Variovorax paradoxus: one gene and its partner. The protein of the gene in region 1 interacts with the protein of each later gene in a pairwise test. Links are inferred from orthologs where the notes say so. Each region holds a gene or a part of one and is shown on either strand. Other genes may lie near its edges. The genes, in order: L3V85_RS05020 and bioB.

Evidence for each region.
Region 2: the proteins of L3V85_RS05020 (region 1) and bioB interact in binary tests that used the Escherichia coli proteins (3 or more experiments, as listed by UniProt). The link is inferred for Variovorax paradoxus from one-to-one orthologs.

Annotation. Positions count from the first base shown.
Region 1 is NZ_CP091716.1:1,019,357-1,034,109, forward strand. Bases 6,379-9,169 are described here. They hold L3V85_RS05020 (class II glutamine amidotransferase), read right to left. Parts: upstream 8,263-9,169; coding sequence 7,495-8,262; downstream 6,379-7,494. Other genes in these bases: L3V85_RS05015 (TonB-dependent receptor), read right to left, coding at 6,379-7,378; L3V85_RS05025 (ABC transporter substrate-binding protein), read right to left, coding at 8,302-9,169. Also shown: gshA (glutamate--cysteine ligase), read left to right, coding at 1-856; L3V85_RS05000 (potassium transporter Kup), read left to right, coding at 1,022-2,890; L3V85_RS05005 (benzoate/H(+) symporter BenE family transporter), read left to right, coding at 2,912-4,189; gshB (glutathione synthase), read left to right, coding at 4,189-5,148; more of L3V85_RS05015, read right to left, coding at 5,162-6,378; more of L3V85_RS05025, read right to left, coding at 9,170-9,447; L3V85_RS05030 (DHA2 family efflux MFS transporter permease subunit), read right to left, coding at 9,525-11,027; L3V85_RS05035 (zinc-binding metallopeptidase family protein), read left to right, coding at 11,174-12,484; L3V85_RS05040 (cysteine-rich CWC family protein), read right to left, coding at 12,475-12,714; L3V85_RS05045 (6-phosphofructokinase), read right to left, coding at 12,714-13,979; L3V85_RS05055 (pilin), read left to right, coding at 14,381-14,753.
Region 2 is NZ_CP091716.1:4,592,040-4,607,000, reverse strand. Bases 6,570-9,568 are described here. They hold bioB (biotin synthase BioB), read left to right. Parts: upstream 6,570-7,551; coding sequence 7,552-8,586; downstream 8,587-9,568. Other genes in these bases: L3V85_RS21350 (Lrp/AsnC family transcriptional regulator), read right to left, coding at 9,064-9,561; L3V85_RS21355 (VOC family protein), read left to right, coding at 8,583-9,074; L3V85_RS21365 (acetyl-CoA carboxylase biotin carboxylase subunit), read left to right, coding at 6,570-7,552. In the rest of the region: scpA (methylmalonyl-CoA mutase), read left to right, coding at 1-1,735; L3V85_RS21385 (GNAT family N-acetyltransferase), read left to right, coding at 1,746-2,222; methylmalonyl Co-A mutase-associated GTPase MeaB, read left to right, coding at 2,267-3,265; L3V85_RS21375 (acyl-CoA carboxylase subunit beta), read left to right, coding at 3,303-4,847; L3V85_RS21370 (hypothetical protein), read left to right, coding at 4,817-5,440; more of L3V85_RS21365, read left to right, coding at 5,504-6,569; L3V85_RS21345 (EamA family transporter), read left to right, coding at 9,680-10,588; L3V85_RS21340 (LysE family translocator), read right to left, coding at 10,701-11,339; L3V85_RS21335 (RnfABCDGE type electron transport complex subunit B), read right to left, coding at 11,336-11,971; L3V85_RS21330 (polyhydroxyalkanoate depolymerase), read right to left, coding at 11,991-13,433; L3V85_RS21325 (amino acid aminotransferase), read right to left, coding at 13,592-14,788; excinuclease ABC subunit UvrB, read left to right, coding at 14,894-14,961. UniProt on the Escherichia coli protein: Catalyzes the conversion of dethiobiotin (DTB) to biotin by the insertion of a sulfur atom into dethiobiotin via a radical-based mechanism.

The DNA of each region.
Region 1 (14,753 bases):
CAAGCGCCGGCTGGGGCTGAAGAACTTCGATCCCTGCACAATTCTGCTCAACAACGAGCTTTCCGCGGGAACGCCCGGCATCCTCGAAGACCTGCACGAGCAATACCTGCTGCCCCCGCTGCACGCGGGCTGGTCGGTGCGCCGCAAGAGCAACCACCTGCACAGCTATGAAGAGCTGTCCAAGCGCTTCGGCAAGCTGCTGGGCATCGACCCCTGGCTCATCAACCCGATCTATGCGCGTGCCGAGGGCGTCGACGTGGCAGAGGGCCGCGGCATCGACGTGCTGACCAGCCACGTGGACGCGGTGCTGACCAAGGTGCGCCGCAAGTACAAGGAATACGGCATCAACGAGAAGCCGTTCGTGGTCGTCAAGGGCGGCCACAGCGACAGCGGCAGCCCGGGCGTGGTGACGGTGCGCGACGTGAAAGACGTCGAGGCGCTGATCGGCAAGCAGCGCGGCGCCTCTGCCGCCAAGGCTGCCAACAGCCGCGAGGCGCGCGAGTTGCGCGACCTGCGCGAACCCACCGAGCTGATCGTCCAGGAAGGCGTGCTTACCAACGAGCGCGTGCACAACGGCGTGGCCGAACCGGTCGTCTACATGATGGACCGCTACGTGGTCGGCGGCTTCTACCGCGTGCATGCCGAGCAGGCGCCCGACGAGAACCTGAAGCTGCCGGGCGCGAGCTTCGTGCCGCTGGCTTTCTCCGAAAGCGCGCACCTGCCGCAGCCGGGCGCCAAGCCCGGTGCCAGCGCGCCGAACCGCTTCTACATGTACGGCGTGGTCGGCCGGCTGGCCATGGTGGCCGCCAGCTACGAGATGGAAGCCACCAACCCGGACGCCGAAATCTACGAATGATTGTGGGGGCCGGCTTGCGGCGGCGGCGGGCGGCGGCAAAATAGCGGCCCCACATCAACGGAACCCAAAGGGCGGAGGGGATGCATGGCGCCGGAGCGGCTGCCATGGATCCTTCGCGTGTCTGACGCGTCGATTGAAGCAGCCAGCCCTTTTCCCATCGACCTCGTGTCAGCCCCCAAAACCATCTCCGCCGGCCTGATCGTCGGCGCCATCGGCGTCGTTTACGGCGACATCGGCACCAGCGTCCTGTATGCCGTCAAGGAAGTGTTCGGCCACGGCCATGTGCCGTTCACGGTCGAAAACGTCTACGGCATCCTGTCGATGTTCTTCTGGACGCTCACCGTCATCGTCTCCATCAAGTACGTGGTGCTGGTGCTGCGCGCCGACAACGAAGGCGAGGGCGGGCTGGTCGCGATGCTCGCGCTGGCCTCGCGCGCGGTGGCCGACAAACCCAGGCTGCGCCACCTGCTGCTGGTGGTCGGCATCTTCGGCACTTCCCTCTTCTACGGCGACGGGGTCATCACGCCGGCCATCTCGGTGCTGTCGGCGGTCGAGGGCCTGGAGGTGGTGTCGCCGCACTTCACGCACTACGTCATTCCGCTCACGCTGGTCGTTCTGTTCTGCCTGTTCGTGGTGCAAAAGCGCGGCACGGCGGGCATCGGCAAGTTCTTCGGGCCGGTCACGCTGGTGTGGTTCCTGTCGATCGCGGTGCTCGGCGTGTCGCAGATCGTGCACCACCCCGAAATCCTGAAGGCGCTGAACCCGTTCTATGCGCTGAAGTTCATCTGGGACAACCCCGGCACCAGCTTCATCCTGCTGGGCGCCACCGTGCTGTGCGTGACCGGGGCCGAGGCGCTGTACGCCGACCTGGGCCACTTCGGCAAAAGCCCGATCCGCATCGCGTGGTTCTCGGTCGTGATGCCGGCGCTCACGCTCAACTACTTCGGCCAAGGCGCGCTCCTGCTGGAGAACCCTGAAGCGGTGAAGAACCCGTTCTTCATGATGGCGCCCGAATGGGCGCTCATTCCGCTGGTGCTGCTGGCCACGCTGGCCACGGTGATCGCGTCGCAGGCGCTCATCACCGGCGCCTTCAGCGTCACGCGCCAAGTCATCCAGCTGGGCTACCTGCCGCGCCTGAACATCGAGCACACCAGCGTGCGCACGGCCGGCCAGATCTACATTCCGCTGGTCAACTGGGGCCTGTTCGTGGCCATCGTTCTGGCGGTGGTCATGTTCCGCTCGTCGAGCAGCCTGGCCGCGGCCTACGGCATCGCCGTGACCACCGACATGCTGATCACCACGGTGCTGACCTTCTTCGTGATCCGCTATGCATGGAAGCTGCCGCTGCTGCTGTGCATCGGATCGACGGCGGTGTTCTTCTTCGTCGACTTCATGTTCTTCGCCTCGAACCTGCTCAAGCTGTTCGAGGGCGGCTGGTTCCCGCTGATGATCGGCGGCTTCGTCTTCACGCTGATGATCACGTGGAAGGAAGGCCGCCGCCTGATGGGCGAGGCGCAGCATGCCGACGCTATCGACCTGAAGTCCTTCCTCGACTCGGTGTTCGTGAGCCCGCCGGTGCGCGTGGACGGCACGGCGGTGTTCCTCACGGCCGAGCCGGGCGTGGTGCCCAACGCGCTGCTGCACAACCTCAAGCACAACAAGGTGCTGCACGAGCAGAACATGTTCGTCACCGTGCGCAACCACGAGGTGCCCTGGATCCCGATGGACAAGCGCATCGAGATCGAGGCGCTGGGCCACCACTGCTGGCAGATCACCGTGCACTACGGCTTCAAGAACGACATCGACCTGCCGCGCGCGCTCGAGCATGCACGCATGCGCGGCTGCCAACTGGAAGCGATGACGACCAGCTACTTCCTGTCGCGCGACGTCGTGATCCCCACGCTGGGCAGCGGCATGGCGCCGTGGCGCGAGAAGCTGTTCGCGCAGATGCACCACAACGCGAGCGGCGCGGCGGCTTTCCTCGGGCTGCCGAACAACGCAGTGGTGGAGCTGGGGTCCAAGATCGAGATCTGACCCCGGCGGCACAATCGCCCGATGTCGTTCTTCAAAGACCTGAGCCTGTCGGCCTTCACCGCGGGCTTCGTCGCGGTGCTCGTGGGTTTCACGAGTTCGGTGGCCATCGTGTTCCAGGCCGCGCAGGCCTTCGGCGCCACGCCGGAGCTGGCGGCCTCGTGGATGTGGGCGCTGGGCATCGGCATGGGGCTGGCCTCCGCGCTGCCCTCGCTGTGGTGGAAGAAGCCCGTGATGATCGCCTGGAGCACGCCCGGCGCCGCCGTGCTGGCTGTCGCCGGCATGGGCTACGGCATGGGCGAGGCGGTGGGCGCGTTCATCGTCTGCGCGGTGCTGATCGTGCTGGCGGGGGCCACCGGCTGGTTCGAGCGGGTGATGAACAGGATTCCGATGGCGATCGCCTCCGCGCTGCTCGCGGGCGTGCTCGCGCGCTTCGGCCTGTCGGCCTTCATCGCGGCGCAGACCGCGCTGCCTCTGGTGCTGCTGATGCTCGGCACCTACCTCGTCGGCAAGCGCCTGCTGCCGCGCTATGCGGTGCCGCTCACGCTGCTGGTCGCCATCGTGTACGCGGCGGCGCGCGGGCAACTGGCGTGGTCGGCAGTGCATTTCTCGTTCACCTGGCCGGTGTTCACGATGCCGGTCTTCAGCTGGCAGGCGATCGTGAGCCTGGCGCTGCCGCTGTTCGTCGTAACGATGGCCTCGCAGAACCTGCCGGGCGTGGCCGCCATCCGCGCTTCGGGTTATGGCGATCTGCCGGTCAGCAAGCTCATCACCATCAGCGGGCTGACGACGCTGGTGCTCGCGCCCTTCGGCGCCTTCGCGCTGAACCTGAGCGCCATCACCGCCGCCATCTGCATGGGCCGCGAGGCGCATGAAGACCCGGCGCGGCGCTACACGGCGGCGGTGAGCTGCGGCGCGATCTACGTGGTGATCGGGCTGTTCGGCGCTGCGGTCACCGGGCTGCTCACGGCGTTTCCGAAGGAACTGGTCGCGGCCATCGCCGGGCTGGCGCTGCTGGGCACCATCGGCGGCGGGCTCGCGGCGGCAGTGCGCGACGAGTCGCACCGCGAGGCGGCGTTGATCACCTTCCTGGTCACGCTCTCCGGCGTCACGCTGGCGGGCATCGGCTCGGCGTTCTGGGGCGTGGTGGCCGGGGCGGTGGCGCTGGCCGTGCAGCACGTCGGGCGCGCATCGCCCCCGGAAAAGGCCCCTGCCGGCAAGGACATCGCCGCTTCCGGCAACATCGCGCCCGATACCCAAGTGCAAGTGGCCGCCGCTCCCGGCGCCGGAAAGAACGCCTGATGAAAAACATCCTCTTCGTCGCCGACCCGCTCGATCATTTCAAGATCTACAAGGACACGACCTTCTCGATGATGCGCGAGGCCCAGCGCCGCGGTCATCGCATCGCGGCCTGCCTGCCGCAGGACATCCAGTGGAAGTCGGGCGGCTTCGTCACCGCCACGGTGCAGCAGATCACGCTGACGGGCGACGCCAAGGACTGGTATCGCGTCGACATCACCGAGTCGAAGGCGCTGAAGGACTTCGACGCGGTGCTGATGCGCAAGGACCCGCCCTTCGACGCCGAGTACATCTACGCCACGCACCTGCTGGAGCAGGCCGAGCGCGAAGGCGGCCGGGTGGTCAACTCGCCGCGCGCGCTGCGCGACCATCCGGAAAAGCTCGCGATCATGGAGTTTCCGCAGTTCGTCACGCCCACGCTGGTCACGCGCAGCGCGCAGGCGGTGCGCGACTTCCATGCGGAGCACGGCGACATCATCCTCAAGCCGCTCGACGGCATGGGCGGCATGGGCATCTTCCGCGTGAAGCAGGATGCGCTGAACCTGGGCTCCATCGTCGAGACGCTCAACAAGGACGGCGCCGAAACCATCATGGTGCAGCGCTTCGTGCCCGAGGTCGTTCAGGGCGACAAGCGCATCCTGATCATCGCGGGCGAGCCGGCGCCCTTCGTGCTGGCGCGCATTCCGCAAGGCACCGAGGTGCGCGGCAATCTCGCGGCCGGCGGCAAGGGCGTGGCCCAGCCGCTGACGGCGCGCAACCGCGAGATCGCCGAGACCATCGGCCGCGTGCTCGCGCCGCGCGGGCTGCTGCTGATCGGGCTCGACGTGATCGGCGACTCGGTCACCGAGATCAACGTGACCAGCCCGACCTGCTTCCAGGAAATCACCGAGCAGACCGGCTTCGACGTGCCGGCCATGTTCATCGACGCGCTGGAAGCGACCCTGCGGGCGCAGGGCCGCTGACTCAGGCCGATCCTCAGAAGTCGATGGTGCCGCTCAGCGAGAAGGTGCGCGGCGCGCCCAGCACCAGGTAGTTGCTGCCCTGCGTGCCGCCCACCGAGGCCCAGTACGATTTGTTGAACAGGTTGTCGATGCGCGCGCGCAGCGTGAGCGCACGGCCGTTGCCCAGGTCGACCAGGTAGCGCGCGCCGATGTCGAAGCGCGTCCACGACGGCACCGACTGGGTGTTGGTGGCGTTGGCGTATTGCTTCGAGGTGTAGAGCACGCGGGCGTTCAGCGACAGATTGCGCAGGCCCGGCACGTCCCATTCGGCGCCCAGGTTGGCTTGTTGCTTGGCCACGCCGATGGCGGTGAGGCCGTCGGTGGCGCCGCCTTGGGTGTTCTTCTGCTTGGCGTCGAGCAGCGTCAGGCCACCGAGCAGGCGCAGGCCCTTGGTCGGCTGGCCGAACACCGAGAACTCCAGGCCCTGGTTGCGCTGCTTGCCGTACAGGCCGTAGGTCTGGCCCGAGTAGTAATACGTCGGCTGGTCGGTGGTGAAGAACGCGGCGCTGGCGCCGAGCGTGCCGCCGTCGTACTTGACGCCGACTTCCTTCTGCTTGGCCTGGTAGGGCGCGAAGATTTCGCCGGCATTGGTGACGGGGCGGTTGTTCACCGTGGTGCCCGCCACGTTGCCCTTGACCAGGCCTTCGATGTAGTTGGCGTAGGCCGAGACTGTCGGCGTGATCTTGAACACGACGCCGGCCACCGGCGTGGTCTTGCTCTTGTCGTAGTAGCTGGTTTGCTTGAGCGTGTTGTAGGCGTAGCTGGTCTGCTCGATGGTCTGGCGGCGCGCGCCGAGCGTGACGAGCAGGCGGTCGTCCATGAAGGCCATGGTGTCGGCGATGGCCACGCTCGCGGTGTCGATGCGGTCGGTCAGGCGCGGGTTGTCCAGCGTGTTGCCCACGAACGCGCCGTTGGCGATCGGGTTGGGCGACGCGTACGGCGTGTAGATGTTGTTGCGCACGCTCTGCGCCGAGATGGCGTAGGCGTTGTCGCGATCGTTGCTGTACTTGGCGGCCGAGGCCACCAGCGTGTGCTTTACCGGGCCGGTGGTGAAGTTGCCGCGCACGCCGATCTCGCCGGTGCCGATGCGGTCTTCGCGGGTGTTGCTGAAGCGCGTGTTGCTGGTGTTGCCGAAGGCGTCGGTGAGCGTCGGGTTCGACAGCACGTTGTCTTCGCTGCTGCGGCGCACGCCGCCGGCGGCCCAGGCCGTGATGTTGTCGGTGATGTCGACTTCGCCGCGGAAGGTGGCGAACTTGTCCTTTTCCTTGGAGTAGGTCCAGGGCTGGGCGAAGTTGGTGCGGGCGTCGGGCGCGCGCGGGATCGGCAGCGTGGAAGAGGGCGTCAGGCTCGGGCGGCCGTCCTTCAGGTCGTAGTCCTGATAGCCGAAGTCGGCCGACAGGCGCACGTTGCGGTTGTGCCAGTCGAGCCCGATGCCGAAGGCGCTGAGCTGCTGGCTTTCCTTGTTCACGCCGGTGCCGCCTTCGCGGCGCACCGCGTTCACGCGCACGCCCAGGCTGTCGTCGGGGCCGAAGCGGCGTGCCAGGTCGAGGTTGACGAAGCCCTGGCCGCCGCTTTGCACGCCGAAGCCGACACGCGTGAGCGGCTCGTTGGGCGCGCGCTTGGGCAGCAGGTTGATCGCACCGCCGATGCCGCTGCCGCCGGGGGCCGCGCCGTTCAGGAAGGTGTTGGCGCCGCGGAACACTTCCACGCGCTCGAAGAATTCGGAGGCGATGTACTGGCGCGGCAGCATGCCGTAGAGGCCGTTGTACGAGACGTCGTCCGAGTACACGGGGAAGCCGCGCACCACGTACAGCTCCTGGAAGTTGCCGAAGCCGCGGGCCTGGCGCACCGACGGGTCGTTCAGCAGCACGTCGGCCACGCTCTTGGCCTGCTGGTCCTGGATCAGCTCGTTGGTGTAGTTGGTGCTGGAGAAGGGCGTGCTCATCATGTCCTGGTTGCCCAGGATGCCGACGCGCCCGCCGCGCGCCACCTGGCCGCCGGCGTAGGGCTTGGTCAGGCCTTCGGCCGATGCGTCGGCGCTGGCTTCCACGTTCACCGTGGCCAGGGTGCCGCTCGATGCCGCTCCGGCGGCCGGTTCGGCCGTGGTGTTCTGGGCCAGTGCCGCCACGGCATTGAGCGTGAGCAGCGTTGCGACCACGGTTGGCCGAAGGTAGAAATGAGGTGCGGGCATGGGCGGTTCGAAAAGATGCAAATGAGAACCGTTATTGTTCTCTCTCTTGCACCCGCCCACCGATACTTTATTGCACTGTTGCGAAAATGTGTCAGTAAAAAGATTGCAATGCCGGCCTAGTACCCCGAAAGCCGCCCATCCACGAACACATGAAGCTCGCCCGGCGCGAACTGGGTCCAGGTTTCGTTGGTCGTGAGCGGGGCCGTCACCACCACCGCCACGCGGTCGCTGGGCGTGGTGTGCTGAGCGAAGTCGATCGCCAGGTCTTCGTCGGAGAGTTGCGCGGTGACGAAGGGGTGCTGGCGCTCCACGTACCAAAGGTTGGTGGAGGCATGGGCCCACAGCGCCTGTCCGTTGGACAGCATGAAATTGAAGGTGCCGTGGCTCGCCAGTTGCGGTGCCAGTTCGCGCAGCGTGAGCGTCAGTTCTTCGATGCTCGGCACGCCCGCGTGCGACTTGGCCAGCTCCTGCATGATCCAGCAGAAGGCGTGCTCGCTGTCGGTGTTGCCCACCGGGTGGAAGTTGCCGTGCAGGCGCGGGCGGAATTCCTTCAAATCGCCGTTATGGGCGAACACCCAGTAGCGCCCCCACAGCTCGCGCACGAACGGGTGGCAGTTCTGCAGGTTGACCTCGCCCTGCGTCGCCTTGCGGATGTGCGCGATGACGTTGCGGCTCTGGATGGGATAGCGCCGGATCAGCTCCGCCACCGGCGATTCGCACGCCGGCTGGTGGTCCACGAAGTGGCGCAGCCCGCGGTCCTCGAAGAACGCGATGCCCCAGCCGTCGGCATGGTGATCGGTGCGGCCACCGCGCTGCGCGAACCCCGTGAAGCTGAAGGTCACGTCGGTCGGCGTGTTGCAGTTCATCCCTAGCAATTGACACATGCCCGCAATTAGACCGCGATTCGCGCGGCCGGGCGCCCGCTAGCGCAGGAACTTGCCTTCCTTGGTCACCCGCACCATCTCGATGAAGCGCGAGCCGGTGTTGCTGGCGCCGGTGAAGTCGATTTCCATGTTGTTTACCCGCAGCTTCATCGCCTTGAGCGTAGCGTGCAGCTTGGCGCGCGTCAGGTCGCGCCCGGTGCGGCGCAGCGCCTCGATCATCACCAGCGCGTTCACGTAGCCTTCGTAGCTCAGATAGCCCACGTCGACCTTGGCGCGCTCGGCCTGCTGCCGATACTCTCTTGCGCCGGCGTCCACTTCGCTCCACGGGTAGGGCACGATCTGCGAAATGGCGAGCCCGCTGGTCTTGTCGCCCACCAGCTTCGCGGTGACGTCGCCCGGCACGATCGACATGCCGTAGAACATCTGCCGCCCGCCCGCGGCCCAGGCGCTCTTCATCACCTCGCCGCCGATGCCGCCGCCCAGGTACATGATCACCGCCTGCGCCTTGCTGTCCGCCAGCGCCTTGCCCGAGGCCTCGTTGGCCGAGCCGTCGCCCTTCACCGGCACGGCGGCCACGGGCTTGAGCTGCAGCGTGGAGAGCGCGGCCTCGACCAGCTTCGCCACCTCGGCGCCGCCGGGGTTGTCGAGATAGGCCACCGCGATCCGCGAGACGCCGATGGTCGTCAGGTGCTGCACCAGCGCCTGCGCCTCGCGCGCGAAGGTGGCGCGCACGAAGTAGCCGGAGCCCGCCACCTTCTCGCGCGCCGAATCGGACACCGCGTAGCCGCCGACCATCGGCGCGCCGCTCTGGTTCAGCACCTTGGCCGCCGCGGCGGTGGTGCCCGAGCCCACGCAGCCGAAGAAAGCGAAGGCGTGGTGTTCGCCGAGCAGCTTCTCGTAGTTGGCCACCGCCTTCTCGGGCACCAGCTCGTCGTCGAGCGACACCAGCCGGATCTTGCGGCCCGACAGGCCGCCCTGCGCATTCACAGCGTCGAAAGCCAGCCCCGCGCCGGCCACCACCACCTTGATCGGCGCCCCGAGCGGACCGCTCAGGATGCCGGTGTGGCCGAGCACGATTTCTGTGTCCGTCACGCCACTCTCGGCGGCACGGGCCGAAGACATGAAGCCGAGCGCGGGCGCGGCCACGGCGGCCGCCGAGGCGGCAATGAAGTTTCTGCGGTGCATTGGGATGGGGCTCGCTGGCGATATCGATACAACTGATAACAATTGAAAGCGAAAGCCCCGCCTTCCGCCGCCGGGGTTTACCCCGTCTTGTGCGCCGTCTCGGCCGGCCCCTGCCGCAGCTGCCAGGCCGCGCAAATGGCCAGCGCGCAGAGCCCCGCCAGCATCGCGAACACCTCGTCGAAGGCCGCCAGCCGCGCCGGGCTGCTCATCGGGTTGGCCAGCGAATCGCCGTGCGCCGCCAGCCGCCACTCGAGCACGATGGCGCACAGGCTCACGCCGGCCGCGCCGCCCAGCATGCGCACGAAGTTGATGGCGCTTGCGCCTTGCGGAATCAGCGGCTTGGCCAGTGGCCGCATCGAGCCCAGGTTGAGCGAGGGCAGGATGAAGCCCAGCCCGATGCGCCCGATGATCGCGAACGCCACCAGCAGCCACAGCGCGCTGTCCAGCCGCAGCACCATCATCAGCGCGAACGACGAAGCCAGCAGCGCGAGGCCGATGGTCACCAGCACCCAGGTCGGATGCCTGTCGGCCAGCCGGCCCACGCCGGCGATGGTCACTGCCAGCACGATGCCCGCCGGCAGCAGGATGGTGCCCACGTGCGAGGCCGACAGATGCAGCCCCACCTGCATGTACACCGGCAGCAGGTAGGTCGAGCCGAACAGCGCCGTGCCGTAGATGAATGCCACCACGCTGCCCATCGCGAACTGCCGGTATTGGAACAGCGCCAGGTTCATCAGCGGCGTGCCGCCCGAGGCAGCCAGCCGCCGCTGCCACCACACGAAGGCGCCGAATGCCACCAGCGCGCCGGCCAGCAGCAAAGCGGCCTGCAGGGGCGAATCGCCGCGCAGCGCCACCAGTCCGTTCAGCAGGCACAGCGTGCCGATGGTGCCCAGCGCCAGCCCGCGTCCGTCGAGCCCGCCGCCGCGCACGGCCGCCACGCCGCCGGGCGCCGTGGTCGGCACGAACTTGTAGGCCAGCCAGAGCGAGGCCAGGCAGAACGGCACCACCATGAAGAAGATCGAGCGCCAGCCGAACAGGTCGACCAGCACCCCGCCGATGCTCGGCCCGATGGCCGGCGCCAGCACCACGCCCATGCCGAAGATGCCGCTGGCGCGCCCCTGCTCGTGCGGCTCGAAGGCGCGCAGGATGATGATGGCCGGAATCGGCTGCACCACGCCCGCCGCCAGCCCTTCGGCCACGCGCGCGAACAGCACCAGCGAGAAGTCGTTGGCCACCCCGCCCACGATGCCGCCCACCAGCAGCAACAGCATGGTGCCCACGTAGGTGCGCCGGTAGCCGTAGCGCGACAGCAGCCAGGGCGTGGTGAGCATCGACACCGTCATCGCCACCATGAAGCCCGAGCTCACCCACTGCGCCCGCTCCTGGCCGAGCGAAAAGTGATGGCTCATGCCGGGAATCGCCACGTTGACGATGGTCGAGGACATGATCGACGCCATCGTCCCCACCATGACCGACAGCAGCAGGTACCAGCGGTAGCGTTCGCCATAGCGCTGGCGCATCGAGCCGATGGAAGGCGGGGCCGGCGCGACGGCGGCTTCTGGTGTCTGTGGGGATGTCATGGGGCGGCGGAATGTCTCGGGGTCCGTCGTCCTACAAGCATATCGGTCTTTGCGCGATGAAGCGCATGCCCGCGGGTCGCACAATGGTCCGGCTGTCCCCTCCGCGTCTTCCAAGAGACGTCTTCCAGAAGATCAAGACAACGAACATGGACTCTCATCCCGAAGCCCAGGATCCGCAAGCCACCGAGCCCGAAGGCGCGCCCACGCTCGCCACCGAACTCGCCGCGCCCACCGTCAGCCGTGCCTACCGCTGCCAGTGCGGCCGCCCTGTGTTCCTGCGCAACAGCGAATGCCTTGCCTGCCACACGCCGCTGGGCTACGTGATCGATCGCCTCGGCGTCGTGCCGCTCGCGCCGGCCGAAGGCGAGGGCGCGCAGCCCGACACCTTCACCGTGTTCGGCGACCCGCACGGGCTGACCTACCGCCGCTGCGCCAACCTCATGACGCCCGCCGCCTGCAACTGGATGGTGCCGGCCGCGCGCGAGGGCGAGGAGCCGCCCGCTGACCCGCACGGCCTGGCGCCCGGCTACTGCCTGGCGTGCAGCGTCACCCGCACCATTCCCGATCTTTCAGTGGAGAGCAACGGCGAACTCTGGCGCAAGCTCGAAACCGCCAAGCGCCGGCTCATCTCGCAGTTGCTCGCGCTCGGCCTGCCGGTGGTGAGCCGCCATGCCGACCCGGTGCACGGCCTGACCTTCGACTTCCTCAGCAACATGCCGGGCGGCCCGCACGTCATGACGGGCCACCAGCACGGCGTGATCACCCTCAACGCCGAAGAGGCCGAGGACGCGGTGCGCGAGCGCATCCGCGCCGAGATGCGCGAGCCCTACCGCACCCTGCTCGGCCACTTCCGCCACGAGATCGGCCACTACTACTGGGACCTGCTGGTGCAGCCCACGCCGTGGATCGACGACTTCCGCGCGCTCTTCGGCGACGACCGCGCCGACTACGCCGCCGCGCTGCAGACCCACTACGAGCAAGGCCCGCCGCCCGACTGGACTGACCGCTTCGTCAGCAGCTATGCCAGCACGCACCCATGGGAAGACTGGGCCGAGACCTGGGCCCACTACCTGCACATGGCCGACACCGCGGACACCGCGATGAGCTTCGGCGTGGACGCCGCCAATGTCGAACTCACGAGCGACCTCTTCACCCTCGACGACCTGTGGCAGCCGGACCACCCCGACGCCGGCCAGTTCCTGGACTTCATCAACGGCTGGGTGCTGCTCACCAACGTGCTCAACGAGCTGTCGCGCAGCATGGGCCAGCCCGACTACTACCCCTTCGTGCTGCCGCGCGCGGCGGTGGGCAAGCTGCAGTTCATCCACCGCGTGATCACGCAGCAGCGGCCGGGGGACGCGCCGTCGATGGTGGTGTCGGGCGACGTGGCGGCGCAGGAGGCGGTGCAGCCCCAGGCGCAGCCGCAAGCGCAATCGCAGGACGCCGCTCAGTCCTGACGCCGCGGCGCGGCGCCTGTTCCACCCGTGGCGCAGCGCACGCAGATGCATGCCAGCCCGCGCATCTCTTCCGGCAGGTTGGTCAGCGGCGCATTGCTGAAGTCGACCTGCATGCACCAGCAAGGTGGTTGCGACTGACCCGTCTCGCGTTCTATTTCCATCGCGCAGCGGTTCGGCTCGCCGCACAGCGGGCAGCGTGTGGCGTCGATGACTGCCGTACCCGTTGCCATCATGCGATCTCGAAGGCCGGCAGCTTCTTCGCGACGGCCAGGTTGCGCAGCGTCGCGTACACCGGCAGGCCGCCGCTGTAGGGGGGATAGTCCTCGCCCTCGATCAGCGGCAGCAGGTAGCGGCGGCATTTCTCGGTGATGCCGTAGCCGTCGTCCGAAATGAAATCGCGCGGCATCGGCTTCTCGACGTTCGCGACCGCCTCCAGCGGCGCGCTGCCGATGCGGTACGCATACGGTACGTCGGACGTGCGCTCGATGGTCGGCATCACCGCATTGCGGCCTTCGAGCGCAAGCTCCACCGCGCGCTGGCCCAGCTCATAGGCCTGCTTCACGTCGGTGGCCGAGGCGATGTGCCGCGCCGCGCGCTGCAGGTAGTCGGCCACGGCCCAGTGGAACTTGTGGCCCAGCGCGTCCTTGACCATCTGCGCCACCACCGGCGCCGCGCCGCCCAGCTGCGCATGGCCGAACGCATCGCGCGTGCCCTGTTCGGCGAGGAAGGTGCCGTCGGGGTGATGGCAGCCTTCGGACACCACCACCGAGCAGTAGCCGTGCTGTTTCACCAGTTCGTCGACACGCGCGAGGAAGCGCGCCTTGTCGAACTCGATCTCCGGGAACAGCACCACCACCGGAATGCCCTGGTCCGCGGCGAGCCCGCCGGCCGCGGCGATCCATCCGGCATGCCGCCCCATCACTTCGAGCACGAACACCTTGGTGGAAGTGGCCGCCATCGAGCGCACGTCGAACGAGGCTTCGATGGTCGACACCGCCACGTATTTCGCGACCGAGCCGAAACCCGGGCAGCAGTCGGTCAGCGGCAGGTCGTTGTCGATGGTCTTGGGCACGTGGATGGCCTGCAGCGCATAGCCCATCGACTGCGACAGCTGGCTCACCTTGAAGCAGGTGTCGGCCGAATCGCCGCCGCCGTTGTAGAAGAAGTAGCCGATGCCGTGCGCCTTGAACACCTCGATCAGCCGCTCGTACTCGCGGCGGTTCTTCTCCAGCGACTTGAGCTTGTAGCGGCAGGAGCCGAACGCGCCCGATGGCGTGGTGCGCAGCGCGGCAATGGCCTCGGCCGGTTCGGCGCCGGTGTCGATCAGCTCCTCGGTCAGCGCGCCGATGATGCCGTTGCGCCCGGCGTAGAGCTTGCCGATGCGGTCGGGGTGCCGGCGCGCCGTTTCGATCACGCCGCAGGCCGACGCGTTGATGACCGAGGTGACACCGCCGGACTGGGCGTAGAAGGCGTGGGTCACGGTGCTGTTGCTCATAGGGTGAGTTCCTCGGTCAGTGAAGCAGCGGCGCAGCGCACGCAGTTGCTAGCCAAGCCGCACGTTACGCGTTCGCGCAGCAATTCGCGTCGCCGAAGATTGGCCAGCACGCGGGTACAGCGATAGTGGAGCGCATGCCCTGATTCTGCGGCAGCGGCAAGTCAAAAGCCAAATCGGATGGCAGCGCGTATAGGAACGCGCCAGAGAGTATGGGTTTGGCACACCATGGCGCAGCCGCTTTGGTGGCATGGCACACCTCCGTTGCGCGCCACAAATGTTAATTTCCAAATCAAATGCTATTGATTTGTTAATTTTACTCAAATTCAGGGCAGGCCTGTGTGTTGCTAGATGTAATTGAGCTTCGATGGGTCTGAGGCTCAATTTACATAAAGGTAATTTACATGAACCGTTCAACGATGCGCATTGCGCAAAATGGCTTCACTTTGATCGAATTGATGATCGTCGTGGCAATCATTGGTATTCTTGCTGCTGTTGCGCTGCCTGCCTATCAAGACTACACAGCGAAGTCGCAAATCGCGGCTTCGCTGGCAGAAATCACGCCTGGCAAGGTGATGGTCGAAACAAAAATTACTGATGGCGAAGCCGTAAGCACTGCCACCGCGATTGGCCTCCAAACCGCTACAAAACGTTGTACTGCAATTACCCCCACGTTTACTGTTGCGAATAAGGGTGCTGGCACTATTTCGTGTTCAATGATTGGAGGCACACAAGTGAATGGTAAAACAATCACTTGGACGCGATCGGCGGATGACG
Region 2 (14,961 bases), 3.6 Mb from region 1 along the record:
CGAGGACATGAAGATCCTGTTCGACCAGATCCCGCTCGACAAGGTGAGCGTGTCCATGACCATGAACGGCGCCGTGCTGCCGGTGCTCGCGGGATACGTGGTCGCGGCGGAAGAGCAGGGCGTGGCGCAGGACCAGCTGAGCGGAACCATCCAGAACGACATCCTCAAGGAGTTCATGGTCCGCAACACCTACATCTTCCCGCCCGCACCGAGCATGCGGATCATCGGCGACATCATCGAGTACACGGCGCAGAAAATGCCGAAGTTCAACTCGATCTCGATCAGCGGCTACCACATGCAGGAGGCCGGCGCCAACCAGGCGCTCGAGCTGGCCTTCACGCTGGCCGACGGCAAGGAGTACGTGAAGACCGCGCTGGCCAAGGGCCTCGACGTCGACGGCTTCGCCGGGCGCCTGAGCTTCTTCTGGGCCATCGGCATGAACTTCTATCTCGAAGTGGCCAAGATGCGCGCGGCGCGCCTGCTGTGGTGCCGCATCATGAAGGAGTTCGAGCCCAAGAACCCCAAGAGCCTGATGCTGCGCACGCATTGCCAGACCTCGGGCTGGAGCCTCACCGAGCAGGACCCGTACAACAACGTGGTGCGCACCACCATCGAGGCGATGGCCGCGGTGTTCGGCGGCACGCAGAGCCTGCACACCAACGCCCTCGACGAAGCCATCGCGCTGCCCACGGAGTTCAGCGCCCGCATTGCGCGCAACACGCAGCTCATCATCCAGGAAGAGACGCACATCACCAACGTGATCGACCCCTGGGCCGGCAGCTACATGATGGAGAAGCTCACGCAGGACATGGCCGACGCGGCCTGGGCCATCATCGAGGAAGTCGAGGCGATGGGCGGCATGACCAAGGCCGTGGACAGCGGCTGGGCCAAGCTCAAGATCGAGGCGGCCGCCGCCGAGAAACAGGCGCGCATCGACTCCGGCAAGGACGTGATCGTCGGCGTCAACAAGTACAAGCTCAAGAGCGAAGACGCGATCGACAGCCTCTCCATCGACAACGTGAAAGTGCGCGAGCAGCAGGTCGCGCGCCTGCAGAGCATCCGTGCCTCGCGCGATGGCGCCAAGGTGCAGGCCGCGCTCGACGCGCTCACCGAAGCCGCCGAGAACAACACCGGCAACCTGCTGGCATTGAGCATCGATGCGGTGCGACTGCGCGCCACGGTGGGCGAGATTTCCGACGCGCTCGAAAAATCGTTCGGCCGCCATCGTGCCGACACGCAGAAGGTGACCGGCGTGTATGCCGCCGCCTACGACTCGGCCGAGGGCTGGGAAACGCTCAAGACCGAAATCAACGCCTTCGCCGAGGAGCAGGGCCGCCGCCCGCGCGTGATGATCTCCAAGCTCGGGCAGGACGGCCATGACCGTGGCGCCAAGGTCGTCGCGACGGCATTTGCCGACCTGGGCTTCGACGTGGACATGGGCCCGCTGTTCCAGACGCCCGAAGAGTGCGCGCGCCAGGCTATCGAGAACGACGTGCACGCCGTCGGCGTGAGCACGCTCGCGGCCGGCCACAAGACGCTCGTGCCAGCCATCATCGACGAACTGCGCAAGCAGGGCGCGGACGACATCATCGTGTTCGTCGGGGGCGTGATTCCGCGGCAGGACTACGACTTTCTGTACGAGGCCGGCGTCAAGGGCATCTACGGGCCGGGCACGCCCATTCCGGCCAGCGCCAAGGATGTGCTGGAGCAGATTCGCGCGGCGGTCACGGCCTGAGGCGCGCGACGTGGGCGATCTCTTGTCGCGGCTGTCGCTGCAGCCGGTGGATTCCGGCGATTTCGAGGACATGCTGGCGGTGCGCATCGATGCGATGCGCCCGAGCCTGGAGCGAGTCGGCCGCTTCGACCTCGCGCGCTCGCGCGAACGCCTGAGCGCCGGCTTCGTCGTGCCGTACATGCACCACATCGTGCTCGACGGCGACCAGCGCGTCGGCTTCGTCACGCTCAAGCCCGAGGGCACGGACGCGCTGCGGCTCGATCACCTCTACCTGCGCACCGGCTTCCAGGGCCGCGGCATCGGCGAATGGGTGATGCACTGGGCCAAGGCGCAGGCGCGCGAACGGCAGCTCGACATCAAGCTCACCGCGCTGGTGAAGAGCGACGCCAACCGCTTCTATCTGCGGCACGGCTTCGTGCTCGAAGGCGAGGAGGGCGTCGACCTGTACTACCGCTGGCGCGTCGCGTCGGAGGCTGCTGCGTGCTGAATTCCGTGCAGGCCCTCGAAGCGACGGTCACCGGCACGGAAGGCATGGCGCAGCGCCGTGCCATCGCCAAGGCGATCACGCTGCTCGAATCGACACGCGCCGACCATCGCACGCAGGCCGACGAGCTGCTCACGGCCTTGCTGCCGCGCACAGGCAGTTCGTTTCGGCTCGGTATCTCGGGCGTGCCGGGCGTGGGCAAATCGACCTTCATCGAGACGCTGGGGCTGCTGCTGATCGGCAAGGGCCACCGCGTGGCGGTGCTGACCATCGACCCGTCTTCCACCGTGTCGGGCGGCTCCATCCTGGGCGACAAGACGCGCATGGAGCGCCTCTCGGTGCACGAGCGCGCCTACATACGGCCGAGCCCGTCGAGCGGCACGCTGGGCGGCGTGGCCGAGAAAACGCGCGAAGCCATGCTGGTTTGCGAGGCCGCCGGCTACGACATCGTGATCGTCGAGACCGTCGGCGTGGGCCAGAGCGAGACCGCCGTGGCCGGCATGACCGACATGTTCGTGCTCATGCAGCTGCCCAACGCCGGCGACGACCTTCAGGCCATCAAGAAGGGCGTGATGGAAATCGCCGACCTCGTCGTCATCAACAAGGCCGACATCGACAAGGACGCCGCCACCCGCGCGCAGGCGCAGATCACTTCGGCGCTGCGGCTTTTCGGCCACCAGGGCAACCCGGACCACGCGCATGCCGTGCATGACGCGCACAGCGGCGCCGAAGTGCGCTTCTGGCTGCCCAGGGTGCTGCAGCTCAGCGCGTTGGCTGGCACCGGCGTCGACGCCTTCTGGGACGCCGTCACGCAATTCAGGCAGCTGCAGACCGCCAACGGCAAGCTCGGCAGGCGCCGCGAAAAGCAGGCCACCGCGTGGATGTGGGAACGCATCGACGCCGGCCTCAAGCAGGCCTTCAGGCATCACCCGCAGGTGCGCGAGCTGCTGCCGCAGCTCACGCAGCAGGTGGCACAGGGCACATTGCCGGCTTCGACGGCGGCGCGCAGCCTGCTTGCCGCGGCCGCCGTCACGGCCAAGCCATGAGACAAGAAATTCAGGACCACAGCTTCGGAAGCACACCATGCAAGAACTGATCGAACAACTCGAAAAGCGCCGCGCCCAAGCGCGTCTCGGCGGCGGGCAGAAGCGCATCGACGCGCAGCACGCCAAGGGCAAGCTCACCGCGCGCGAGCGCATCGAGCTGCTGCTCGACGACAACACTTTTGAAGAGTGGGACATGTTCGTCGAGCACCGCTCGGTCGACTTCGGCATGGCCGAGCAGAAGATCCCCGGAGACGGCGTGGTCACCGGCTACGGCATGATCAACGGCCGCCTGGTGTTCGTGTTCAGCCAGGATTTCACCGTCTTCGGCGGCGCGCTCAGCGAAGCGCATGCCGAGAAAATCTGCAAGGTGATGGACCAGGCCATGAAGGTCGGCGCACCGGTCATCGGCCTGAACGATTCGGGCGGCGCGCGCATCCAGGAAGGCGTGGCTTCGCTCGGCGGCTATGCCGACGTGTTCCAGCGCAACGTGATGGCCTCCGGCGTGGTGCCGCAGATCAGCATGATCATGGGCCCCTGCGCGGGCGGCGCGGTGTATTCGCCCGCCATGACCGACTTCATCTTCATGGTGAAGGACAGCAGCTACATGTTCGTCACCGGCCCCGAGGTGGTGAAGACGGTGACGCACGAGAGCGTCACGGCTGAGGAACTGGGCGGCGCCATCACCCACACCACGCGCAGCGGCGTGGCCGACATGGCGTTCGAGAACGACGTCGAGGCGCTGATGATGCTGCGCCGCCTGTACAACTACCTGCCGCTGAACAACCGCGAGAAGCCGCCGGTGCGCCTGGGCAACAACGGCCAGGGCGATCCGGCCGACCGGCCCGACTATTCGCTCGACACGCTGGTGCCGGACAACCCGAACAAGCCCTACGACATCAAGGAGCTGATCCTGAAGGTGGTGGACGACGGCGACTTCTTCGAGCTGCAGCCCGACTACGCGAAGAACATCGTGATCGGCTTCGCCCGCATGGAAGGCCAGACCATCGGCATCGTGGCCAACCAGCCGCTGGTGCTGGCGGGTTGCCTGGACATCAAGAGCAGCATCAAGGCCGCGCGCTTCGTGCGCTTTTGCGACGCCTTCAACATTCCGGTCGTGACCTTCGTCGACGTGCCCGGCTTCATGCCCGGCACCGGGCAGGAGTACGGCGGCATCATCAAGCACGGCGCCAAGCTGCTCTACGCGTATGCTGAGTGCACGGTGCCGAAGATCACCGTCATCACGCGCAAGGCCTACGGCGGCGCCTACGACGTGATGGCCTCCAAGCACCTGCGCGGCGACGTCAACCTGGCCTGGCCGCGCGCCGAGATCGCGGTGATGGGCGCCAAGGGCGCCGTGGAAATCATCTTCCGCGAGGACAAGAACGACCCCGAGAAGCTTGCCGCCCGCGAGGCCGAATACAAGGCGCGCTTCGCCAACCCCTACGTGGCCAGCGCGCGCGGCTACATCGACGACGTGATCCTGCCGCACGAGACGCGCAAGCGCATCTGCCGCTCGCTGGTGATGCTGCGCGAGAAGAAGCTCGAGAACCCGTGGCGCAAGCACGGGAACATTCCGTTGTGATTCAACGCTCTGTCCAGCTCCTGGTTTCCGCACTGGCCATGCTGGGAATCGCATCGGGGTGCAGTGCCGCCGATTCAAAGTTGCCGGCATTCGACGCGCGTGGCGTCCAATGCGGACTGCTCTTCAAGGCACTACACGTCCCCGCAAAAGCAGAGGCGAATCGCTCGTCGGACTCGCCCGATACGGCGCGTGCGGAGGCTCTTGCACAACTGCTGGCCCCGCTCAAAGGTGAGTATGAACGTCTGCTTGCTGGCTGGGGAAAGTCGTTGCCCGCGTCAGGAGCCTCCGATGAGTTGAAAGTCGTTGCGTCCGCATGTGCGGCGCGTTTGTTTCCGCAGGCGTCCGAGGCTACTGTCGGGCGGTGCGGCGAAACGTGGCAAACCTCTTTCATCCCTGCGGTCATGCGCTTCAAAGGGCGCCCCTTGTCCGAAGCTCAGTCCACGCTGAAGTACATGGGCACAGAGACTTCCGATGCGAGCAATACGCGGCTTATCGAGTTCTTCTACGCCTATCCCGTCGACTCGTACCGTGAGCCGATGGCAATCACGCGAGTGACGGGTGCATGGCTTGAAAAATGTCTGACGGAGATGTAGGCCGTTTGGCCGGCAAATCTGACAAGTACGGAACATCATCTTGATGAGAAATGAGTAAGGCAAATGTTCAAGAAAATCCTGATCGCCAATCGCGGTGAAATCGCCTGCCGCGTGATCCAGACTGCGAAGAAGATGGGCATCCTGACGGTGGCCGTCTATTCCGACGCCGACAAGGAAGCCCGTCACGTCGAGCTGGCCGACGAGGCCGTGCACATCGGCGCCGCGCCCAGCCGCGAAAGCTATCTGCAGGCCGATCGCATCATCGAAGCCTGCAAGAAGACCGGCGCCGAGGCCGTGCACCCGGGCTACGGTTTCCTGTCGGAGAACGAAGCCTTCGCGCGCAAGGTCGAGGAAGAGGGCATTGCCTTCATCGGGCCGAAGCACTATTCGATCGCGGCGATGGGCGACAAGATCGCCTCGAAGAAGCTCGCGAACGAGGCCAAGGTCAACACCATTCCGGGCTGGAACGACGCCATCGAGACGGCCGAGCGCGCCGTGGAGATTGCCAACGACATCGGCTACCCGGTGATGATCAAGGCCTCAGCCGGCGGCGGGGGCAAGGGCCTGCGCGTGGCCTTCAACGACAAGGAGGCCTTCGAGGGCTTTACCTCGTGCCGCAACGAAGCACGCAACAGCTTCGGCGACGACCGAGTGTTCATCGAGAAGTTCGTCGAGGAGCCGCGCCACATCGAGATCCAGGTGCTGGGCGATTCGCACGGCAACGTGATCTATCTGAACGAGCGCGAGTGCTCGATCCAGCGGCGCCACCAGAAGGTGATCGAGGAAGCTCCGTCGCCCTTCATCTCCGACGCGACGCGCAAGGCGATGGGCGAGCAGGCGGTGCAACTGGCCAAGGCCGTGAAGTACCAGAGCGCCGGCACGGTGGAGTTCGTGGTCGGCAAGGACCAGAGCTTCTACTTCCTGGAGATGAACACGCGCCTGCAGGTGGAGCATCCGGTGACGGAGTGCATCACCGGCCTCGACCTGGTCGAGCTGATGATCCGCGTGGCGGCCGGCGAGAAGCTGCCGCTGACGCAGGCCGAGGTGAAGCGCGATGGCTGGGCCATCGAGTGCCGCATCAACGCCGAAGATCCGTTCCGCAACTTCCTGCCTTCCACCGGCCGGCTGGTGAAGTTCCAGCCTCCGACCGAGACCATGTTCGCGAGCGACACCGCGCACCTGAACGGCGTGCGGGTGGACACCGGCGTGTACGACGGCGGCGAGATCCCGATGTATTACGACTCGATGATCGCCAAGCTCATCGTGCACGGCAAGGACCGCCAGCATGCGATCGCACGCATGCGCGAGGCGCTCAACGGCTTCGTGATCCGCGGCATCAGCAGCAACATTCCGTTCCAGGCGGCGCTGCTGGCGCACCCGAAGTTCGTGGCGGGCGATTTCAACACCGGCTTCATCGCCGAGCACTACGGCAAGGGCTTCCACGCGGAAGACGTGCCGCACGCCGATCCGTCCTTCCTGATCGCGCTGGCCGCCTATGTGCACCGCCGCTATCGCGCGCGCGCATCGGGCATCAGCGGGCAGCTCGAAGGCCACGGCGTGAAGGTGGGCGAGCAGTTCGTGGTGGTGGAGCTGGGCCCCGAGGGCAAGCATGTGCACCACCCCGTTTCCGTCACCGACTTCCAGGGCAAGACCGGCGCGAGCGCGGTGGCCGTGGGCGGCAAGAGCTACAAGATCGACAGCAGCCTGGCGCTGGGCGCGATCCGCGTGCAGGGCATCGTCAACGACAAGCCCTTTACCGCGCAGGTGGAGCGCGGCGCGGGCAAGAACCCGCTGGCGCTGCGCGTGTCGCACGACGGCACGCAGCTCGAGGCGATGGTGCTGTCGCCGTTGGGCGCGCGCCTGCTTGAGCTGATGCCTTACAAGGCGCCGCCGGACCTCAGCAAGTTCCTGATGTCGCCGATGCCGGGCCTGCTGGTCGAGGTGTCGGTGCAGCCGGGTCAGCAGGTGCAGGCCGGAGAGAAGCTCGCCGTGATCGAGGCGATGAAGATGGAGAACGTGCTGTTCGCCACGCAGGACGGCGTGGTGGGCAAGATTTCCGCGAACAAGGGCGAGTCCCTCGCGGTGGACCAGATCATCATGGAGTTCAACTGATGGGTGCCAACGACCTGCAACAGGCGATCACGCTGCACCGGCCCGCCAAGGCGGCCGTTCCCAAGGCCACGGACCGCTGGTCCGTCGAGGCGATCCAGGCGCTGCTCGACAAGCCGTTGATGGACCTGCTGTTCGAGGCGCAGACCGTGCACCGCCAGCATTTCCCTGCTGGCGACATCGAGCTGGCCACGCTGCTGTCGGTCAAGACCGGCGGCTGCCCCGAGAACTGCGGCTACTGCCCGCAATCGGCCGAGTTCGATACCGGCGTGAAGGCGCAGAAGCTCATGGAGGTCGAGGAGGTGGTGCGCGCCGCGCAGGCCGCCAAGGACGCCGGCGCCACGCGCTTCTGCATGGGTGCGGCATGGCGCGCGCCGAAGGACCGCGACGTGGAGAAGGTGGCGGTGCTGGTCGAGGCCGTGAAGGGCCTGGGCATGCAGACCTGCGCCACGCTGGGCATGCTGGAGCCGCACCATGCGCACCAGCTCAAGGCCGCTGGCCTGGACTACTACAACCACAATCTCGACACCGCGCCCGAGTACTACACCGACGTGGTCGACACCCGCACCTACCAGGAGCGGCTCGACACCTTGGCCAACGTGCGCAGCGCGGGCATCAGCGTGTGCTGCGGCGGCATCGTGGGCATGGGCGAGCAGCCGGTGCACCGCGCGGGGCTGATCGCGCAGCTGGCCAACCTGAATCCGTATCCGGAATCGGTGCCCATCAACAGCCTGGTGCGCGTGCCCGGCACGCCGCTGGCCGATTCGGACCCGGTCGATCCCTTCGACTTCGTGCGCATGATCGCGGTCGCGCGCATCACCATGCCGACCGCGCGCGTGCGGCTTTCGGCCGGGCGCCAGCAGTTGGGCGACGCGGTGCAGGCGCTGTGCTTCATGGCCGGCGCGAATTCGATCTTCTACGGCGACAAGCTGCTCGTCACCGGCAACCCCGACGTGGAGGCCGACACGGTGCTTCTGCGCAAGCTGGGGCTCAATGCCCGGCAGGTCGAGGAGCAACCCGAAGGTTGCGCCGCATGACCGCCGCCACCGCACGCCCTTTCAAGGTGCTGGGCATCCAGCAGATCGCCATCGGCGGGCCCGACAAGCTGCGGCTGCAGAAGCTGTGGGTCGACATGCTGGGGCTCGAGGTCACGGGCACATTCAAGAGCGAGCGCGAGAACGTTGACGAGGACATCTGCGCGATGGGCGTGGGCCCGTTCAAGGTCGAGGTTGACCTGATGCAGCCGCTGGACCCCGAGAAGAAGCCGGCCGTTCACACGACGCCGCTGAACCACGTGGGCCTGTGGATCGACGACCTGCCCAAGGCCGTCGAGTGGCTGACGGCGCAGGGCGTGCGCTTTGCGCCGGGCGGCATCCGCAAGGGCGCGGCCGGTTTCGACATCTGCTTCCTGCACCCGAAGGCGAACGACGAGTTCCCGATCGCGGGCGAGGGCGTGCTGATCGAGATGGTGCAGGCGCCGCCCGAAGTCGTCGCGGCATTCGGCGCGCTCGCGGCTACGCGTTGAGCACCTTCTTGATGGGCGGCTTCACGTCCGAGCGCTGAGGCGGCAGCATCGCCTGGTGCTCGCGCGCCGGGTTCAGGATGATTGAGGTGGCCGTTTCCGTGAGGATGCAGAATTTGGTGACCACGGCATCGAGGTGGCTCACGTCGATCACCGCGATCTCCAGGATCCAGCTGTCTTCGCCGGTCACGTTGTAGGCATTGACGCATTCGGGCGTCTGCTGCACCAGTTCGACCACGCGCGCGTAGTCGGCGCGGCCCACGCGGATGATGGCGCGGATGCCGTAGCCCAGCTTGCCCAGGTTCACCGTGGCGCGGTAGCCGCTGATGACGCCCGCGGCCTCCAGCTTCTTCACGCGCTCGGTCACGGCGGGCTGGCTCAAGTGCACGCGGCGGCCGAGTTCGGCCATGGTCAGCCGCGCATCGTTCTGCAGTTCGGCCAGGATGCGGGTGTCGTGCGCGTCCAATGAGGGGTTCAAGGCGAAGTCCATGCAACTCCTTTAAATCGACGGTTGGGGGAGGGCAGAACCATGAAAGTCGCATGGATGCCGGAGGTCGGCTTTCATACCATGGCTGCCGCCCCATACCAACAAGAGACTTCCCTCGAACATGTCGACCCTTGCTTCTCCCGCCGGCGCCGCATCCGCCGCGCGTTCCGGATTGCCGCCGCTGCTGTGGCTGTGCCTCGCCGCCACCTGGTTGGTCTGGGGCTCGACCTACCTCGCGATCAAATACGCGCTCGTCAGCTTTCCGCCGTTCCTGCAGATGGGCTCGCGCTTCCTGTGCGCGGGCGTGCTGCTCGCGGTGTGGATGCGCTGGCGCGGCGCGCCGTGGCCATCGCCGGTGCAATGGCGCAATGCCTTCGTCGTCGGCGCGCTGATGCTGGGCGGCGGCATGGGCGGCACGGCCCATGCCGAGGTGTCGATCGGCTCGGGGCTGGTGGTGGCCTTCATCGCCGTCATTCCGCTGCTGATCGCGCTGCTCAACCTGATCTGGGGCGTGAAGCCCTCGCGGCTGGAGGCCGCGGGCATCGCGCTGGGGCTCGTCGGGGTGCTGATGCTCACGCAGGGCAACGGCTTCCGGTCGTCGCCTGAAGGCCTGCTGGCCATCTGCATTGCCTGCGTCTGCTGGTCGCTTGGCAGCGTGCTGAGCCAGCGCAGCCTGCCGCTGGCGCCCGGTGCAATGGGTTTCGCGAGCGAGATGCTGTGCGGTGGCGTGGTGCTGATGGGGCTGGCCGCCGTCTCAGGCGAAACGATGAGCTGGCCCCTGCGGGCCGAGGCCGCGGCCGCGTGGGTCTACCTCGTGGTGTTCGGCTCGCTGATCGCCTTCAATGCCTACATGGTGCTGCTGGCCAGGGCGCCGGCCGCGCTGGCATCGAGCTACACCTTCGTGAATCCGGTGATCGCGATGCTGCTGGGCGTGTGGATCGCCAACGAGACGGTCACGCGCTTCGAGTGGTACGCCGTGGGCGTGGTGCTGGCGGGCGTGCTGTTGCTGCTTTTAAGGCGAAGAGCCTGAGATTCACTTCCCGAAACACCGCGGAACCGGCTTTGCCGGGCCGCAGGTGTTGCCCCCGGTAGGGGGAAGGAGAAGCGACACGAAGTGCGCGAAGCCTGGGGGCGAGTCTTTGTTATGCGCCGGGGCGGCGCCAGATAGCCAGGGTGGCCGCCAGCAGCCACATGCCGGCCGCGCAGCCGCGGTTCATCGCCTTCACGCCGCGCTGAGAAAGAAAGCGCACGGCCTGCGTGCCGGCGCCGGCATAGGCCAGCATGACGCAGGTGTCGAGCGCGACGAACACGCTGCCCAGCAGCAGGTACTGCGGGCCCTGCGGCTTCGCGATGTCGACGAACTGCGGCAGGAAGGCCGCGAAGAACAAGACAGTCTTGGGGTTCGACAGCGCCACGGCCAGGCTGCGCAGCAGCGCGATGCGGCCGTGCGGGCGAACTTCGAGCGGTGACTTGGCCAACGCGGCACCGAGGTCGGTTGCCTCGCTGCGCCATAGCTTGACGCCCAGCCACACGAGGTAAGCCACGCCGGCGACGCGTATCGCGTTGAAGAGCCATTCCGAAGCCGCCAGCAGCGAACCCAGCCCGAGCGCGACGACCGCGATCAGCGTGATGCTGCCGAGCGACGCGCCCGCGATGCCCCAGCTCGCGCGGCGCATGCCGCCCTCGATGCCGTTGGACAACGCCAGCAGCATCGTCGGTCCCGGAATCAGGGCCAGCGCGAGCGATGCGACCACATAGATGAGCAGGGTGTCGAGGGTCATGGCTTGTTGGCGGCCTGCGCGCGTTGTTGCGAAGCGGCGCGGGCCCGCGCCAGAGCCGCTTCGACGATGGCGCGCTTGCGCGCGCTGGCGTCCTGCGGAGCGTCGGCCTCGGGCGGCTTCTCCGCGAGGCGGGCGTCGGTGTTGCGGTGTTTTCCGTGCAGGTCGTAGCGGCGTCGCGCGCTCGCGGCCTGCTCTGCGGACCAGGCTTGCCAGCCGGTGCTGCCGGGCGTTTCGACCTCGAGCGAGATGCAGTCGACCGGGCAGACCGGAATGCACAGCTCGCAGCCCGTGCAATGGGCTTCGATCACCGTGTGCATGCGCTTGTTGATGCCGACGATGGCGTCGGTGGGGCAGGCGTCGAGGCACAGCGTGCAGCCGATGCACCAGGCCTCGTCGATGACGGCCATGGCGCGCGGGCCTTCGATGCCGCATTCAGGGTCGAGCGGCAGCGGCGCCCGGCCCGTGAGCCGCGCGAGCCGCTCGATGCCTTCGGCACCGCCGGGCGGGCACTGGTTGATGCCGGCCTCGCCGTCGGCCACGGCCTGGGCGTAGCTCGCGCAATCCGGGTAGCCGCAACGTGTGCACTGCGTTTGAGGCAGTGCGTCGTTGATGCGTGCGGCGAGCCCGATCACTTTGGGAATGGCGCGCGCTTCAGCGCGGCGCGGCGCTGGTGCCGGGCTTCTTGCGCGCGGCCGGCTTCTTCACGGCGACGGTCGTGGCCGTTTTAGCCGCGGCCTTCTTGGCGGCGACGGCCGCGGGAGCCGGCGCCTTGCGAGCCGGCTTCACCGTGTCTTCGGCGGCCAGTGCGTCGCGGGCGCTTGCGCGGCGTTGCGGCTGGTCGTTGGCCTCGATGAATTTCTGCATCTTCGGGTAGACCAGTTCGCGCCAGCGGCGGCCGCTGAAGATGCCGTAGTGGCCGGCGCCCTTGACTTCGTAGTGCTCGCGCTTGGCGTCGTCGATGCCGGTGCACAGGCTGTGCGCGGCTTCGGTCTGGCCCGAGCCGGAGATGTCGTCGAGCTCGCCCTCGACGGTGAGCAGGGCGGTGCCGTGGATGTCCTGCGGGCGCACGCGCTCCACCTTGCCGTCGGGATCCTTGACGTCCCAGGTGCCGTTGACCAGGTCGAACTCCTGGAATACGGTGCGGATGGTCTCGAGGTAGTAATCGGCGTCCATGTCGAGCACGGCGTTGTACTCGTCGTAGAACTTGCGGTGGGCCTCGGCGCTGGCGTCGTCGCCCTTGATGAGGTCCTTGAAGTAGTCGTAGTGGCTGCTTGCGTGGCGGTCGGGGTTCATGGCCACGAAGCCGGTGTGCTGCAGGAAGCCCGGGTACACGCGGCGACCTTCACCGGGGAAGCCTTGCGGCACGCGGTAGATCACGTTGTTCTCGAACCACTCGAAGCTCTTGTTCATCGCGAGGTTGTTGACCGCCGTGGGCGATTTGCGCGCGTCGATGGGGCCGCCCATCATCGTCATGGTGAGCGGCAGCGGCTCGCCGCGGCTGGCCATGAGCGACACGGCCGCGAGCACGGGCACGGTGGGCTGGCACACGCTCACCACGTGGCAGTTGCCGTACTCGGCCTGCAGCAGGCGGATGAACTCCTGCACGTAGTTGATGTAGTCGTCGAGGTGGAACTCGCCGTCCGACAGCGGCACCAGGCGCGCGTTCTTCCAGTCGGTGATGTAGACCTTGTGGTCCTGCAGCATGGTGCGCACGGTGTCGCGCAGCAGGGTGGCGTAGTGGCCCGACAGGGGCGCGACGACCAGCACCACGGGCTGGCTCTTGAGCGTCTTGAGGATATCCGGCTCGTCGGTGAAGCGCTTGAAGCGGCGCAGCTCGCAGAAGGGCTTGTCGAGCGCGATGGCTTCCTGGATGACGACGTCGGCGCCGTCGACCTTCACCGACTTGATGTTGAATTCGGGCTTCTCGTAGTCCTTGCCGAGGCGGTAGAGCAGGTCGTAGCCTGCGGCCATGCGCTGGGCCATCGGCAGCTGGCCCCACACGGCGCCCTGGCCGTAGAGCTTGGAGGCTGCCTGGGCGAAGTCCGAGAACGGCTCCATCAAGGAACGCTGGGCTTCGTAGAGTTGATAGAGCATCGCTGATCTTGGAGTGGAATGTTGCGGTGCAATATATCAGCGCATTCGCTGCGTTGCAGGGGGCCTAACCCCTACACCGACCCCGCTGCGAGGGTCCTTTTGCCTATGAGCGTGAAGGAATCGTCGCTGGGACGGATTCCCTCACACTTTGCTGTCACCTAGATGACTTTGGCGATCGACGCGCAGACGTGGTCGATGTTCTTGCTGTTGAGCGCGGCCACGCACATGCGGCCGGTGTCGGTGCCGTACACGCCGAACTCATTGCGCAGGCGCACCATCTGGTCCTTGGTCAGGCCCGAGTAGCTGAACATGCCGATCTGGGTGGTGATGAAGCTCATGTCTTCCTTCACGCCGGCGGCTTTCAGGCCGTCGACCAGCTTCTGGCGCATGGCCTTGATGCGCACGCGCATTTCGCCCAGTTCCTTTTCCCAGAGGGCGCGCAGCTCGGGGTTGCCGAGCACTGCCGCCACCACGGCGCCGCCGTGCGTGGGCGGGTTGCTGTAGTTGGTGCGGATGGCGATCTTGAGCTGCGACAGCACGCGGCCGGCTTCTTCCTTGCTGGCGCACAGCACCGACAAGGCGCCGACGCGCTCGCCGTACAAGCTGAAGCTCTTGGAGAAGGAGGTCGAGACGAAGAAGGTCAGGTCGGCTTCGACGAACTTGGCGACGGCGGCGCCGTCTTCCTTCAGGCCGTAGCCGAAGCCTTGGTAGGCCATGTCGAGGAAGGGCACCAGGCCCTTGGCCTTGACGGCGGCGACCACCTGGTCCCATTGGGCGGCGGTGATGTCATAGCCGGTAGGGTTGTGGCAGCAGGCGTGCAGCACGACGATGGTGCCGGCCGGCGCCGCGTTCAGGGCGGACAGCATGCCGTCGAAGTTGACGCCGCGCTTGGCCGCGTCGTAGTAAGGATAGCTTTCGACTTCGAAGCCGGCGTTGGTGAACAGCGCGCGGTGGTTTTCCCAGCTCGGGTCGCTGATCAGGACCTTGGCGGAGGGGCTGAGCTTCTTGAGGAAGTCGGCGCCGACCTTCAGGCCGCCGGTGCCGCCGATGGCCTGGATGGTGGCCACGCGGCCCGAGGTGACTGGTTCGCTGTCGGCACCGAAGACCAGCGCCTTGACGGCGTTGTCGTAAGCCACGATGCCGTCGATGGGCAGGTAGCCGCGCGCGGTGGGCGCTTTCATCATGTTCTGTTCTGCGGCCTGCACGCACTGCAGCAGGGGCAGCTTGCCGTTGTCGTCGTAATAGACGCCGACGCCGAGGTTGACCTTGTTGGGGTTGGTATCGGCTGCAAATTGCTCGTTGAGGCCGAGGATCGGGTCGCGCGGTGCCATTTCGACCGCGGTGAACATAGACATGGAAAGGTCCTTTGGGATGAAAGCTTCGCTGCAACCGGACTAGGCTTTATGCTTTCCGGTTGCCTTGAATTTTACCGGCGCGAGCGCCACCTGTCGGGAACAGCCATGCCAGACAACAACGAAGCCATAGCAGACCTGAAGAAACTGGACCCGATCGGCCCCGCGAAACAGGG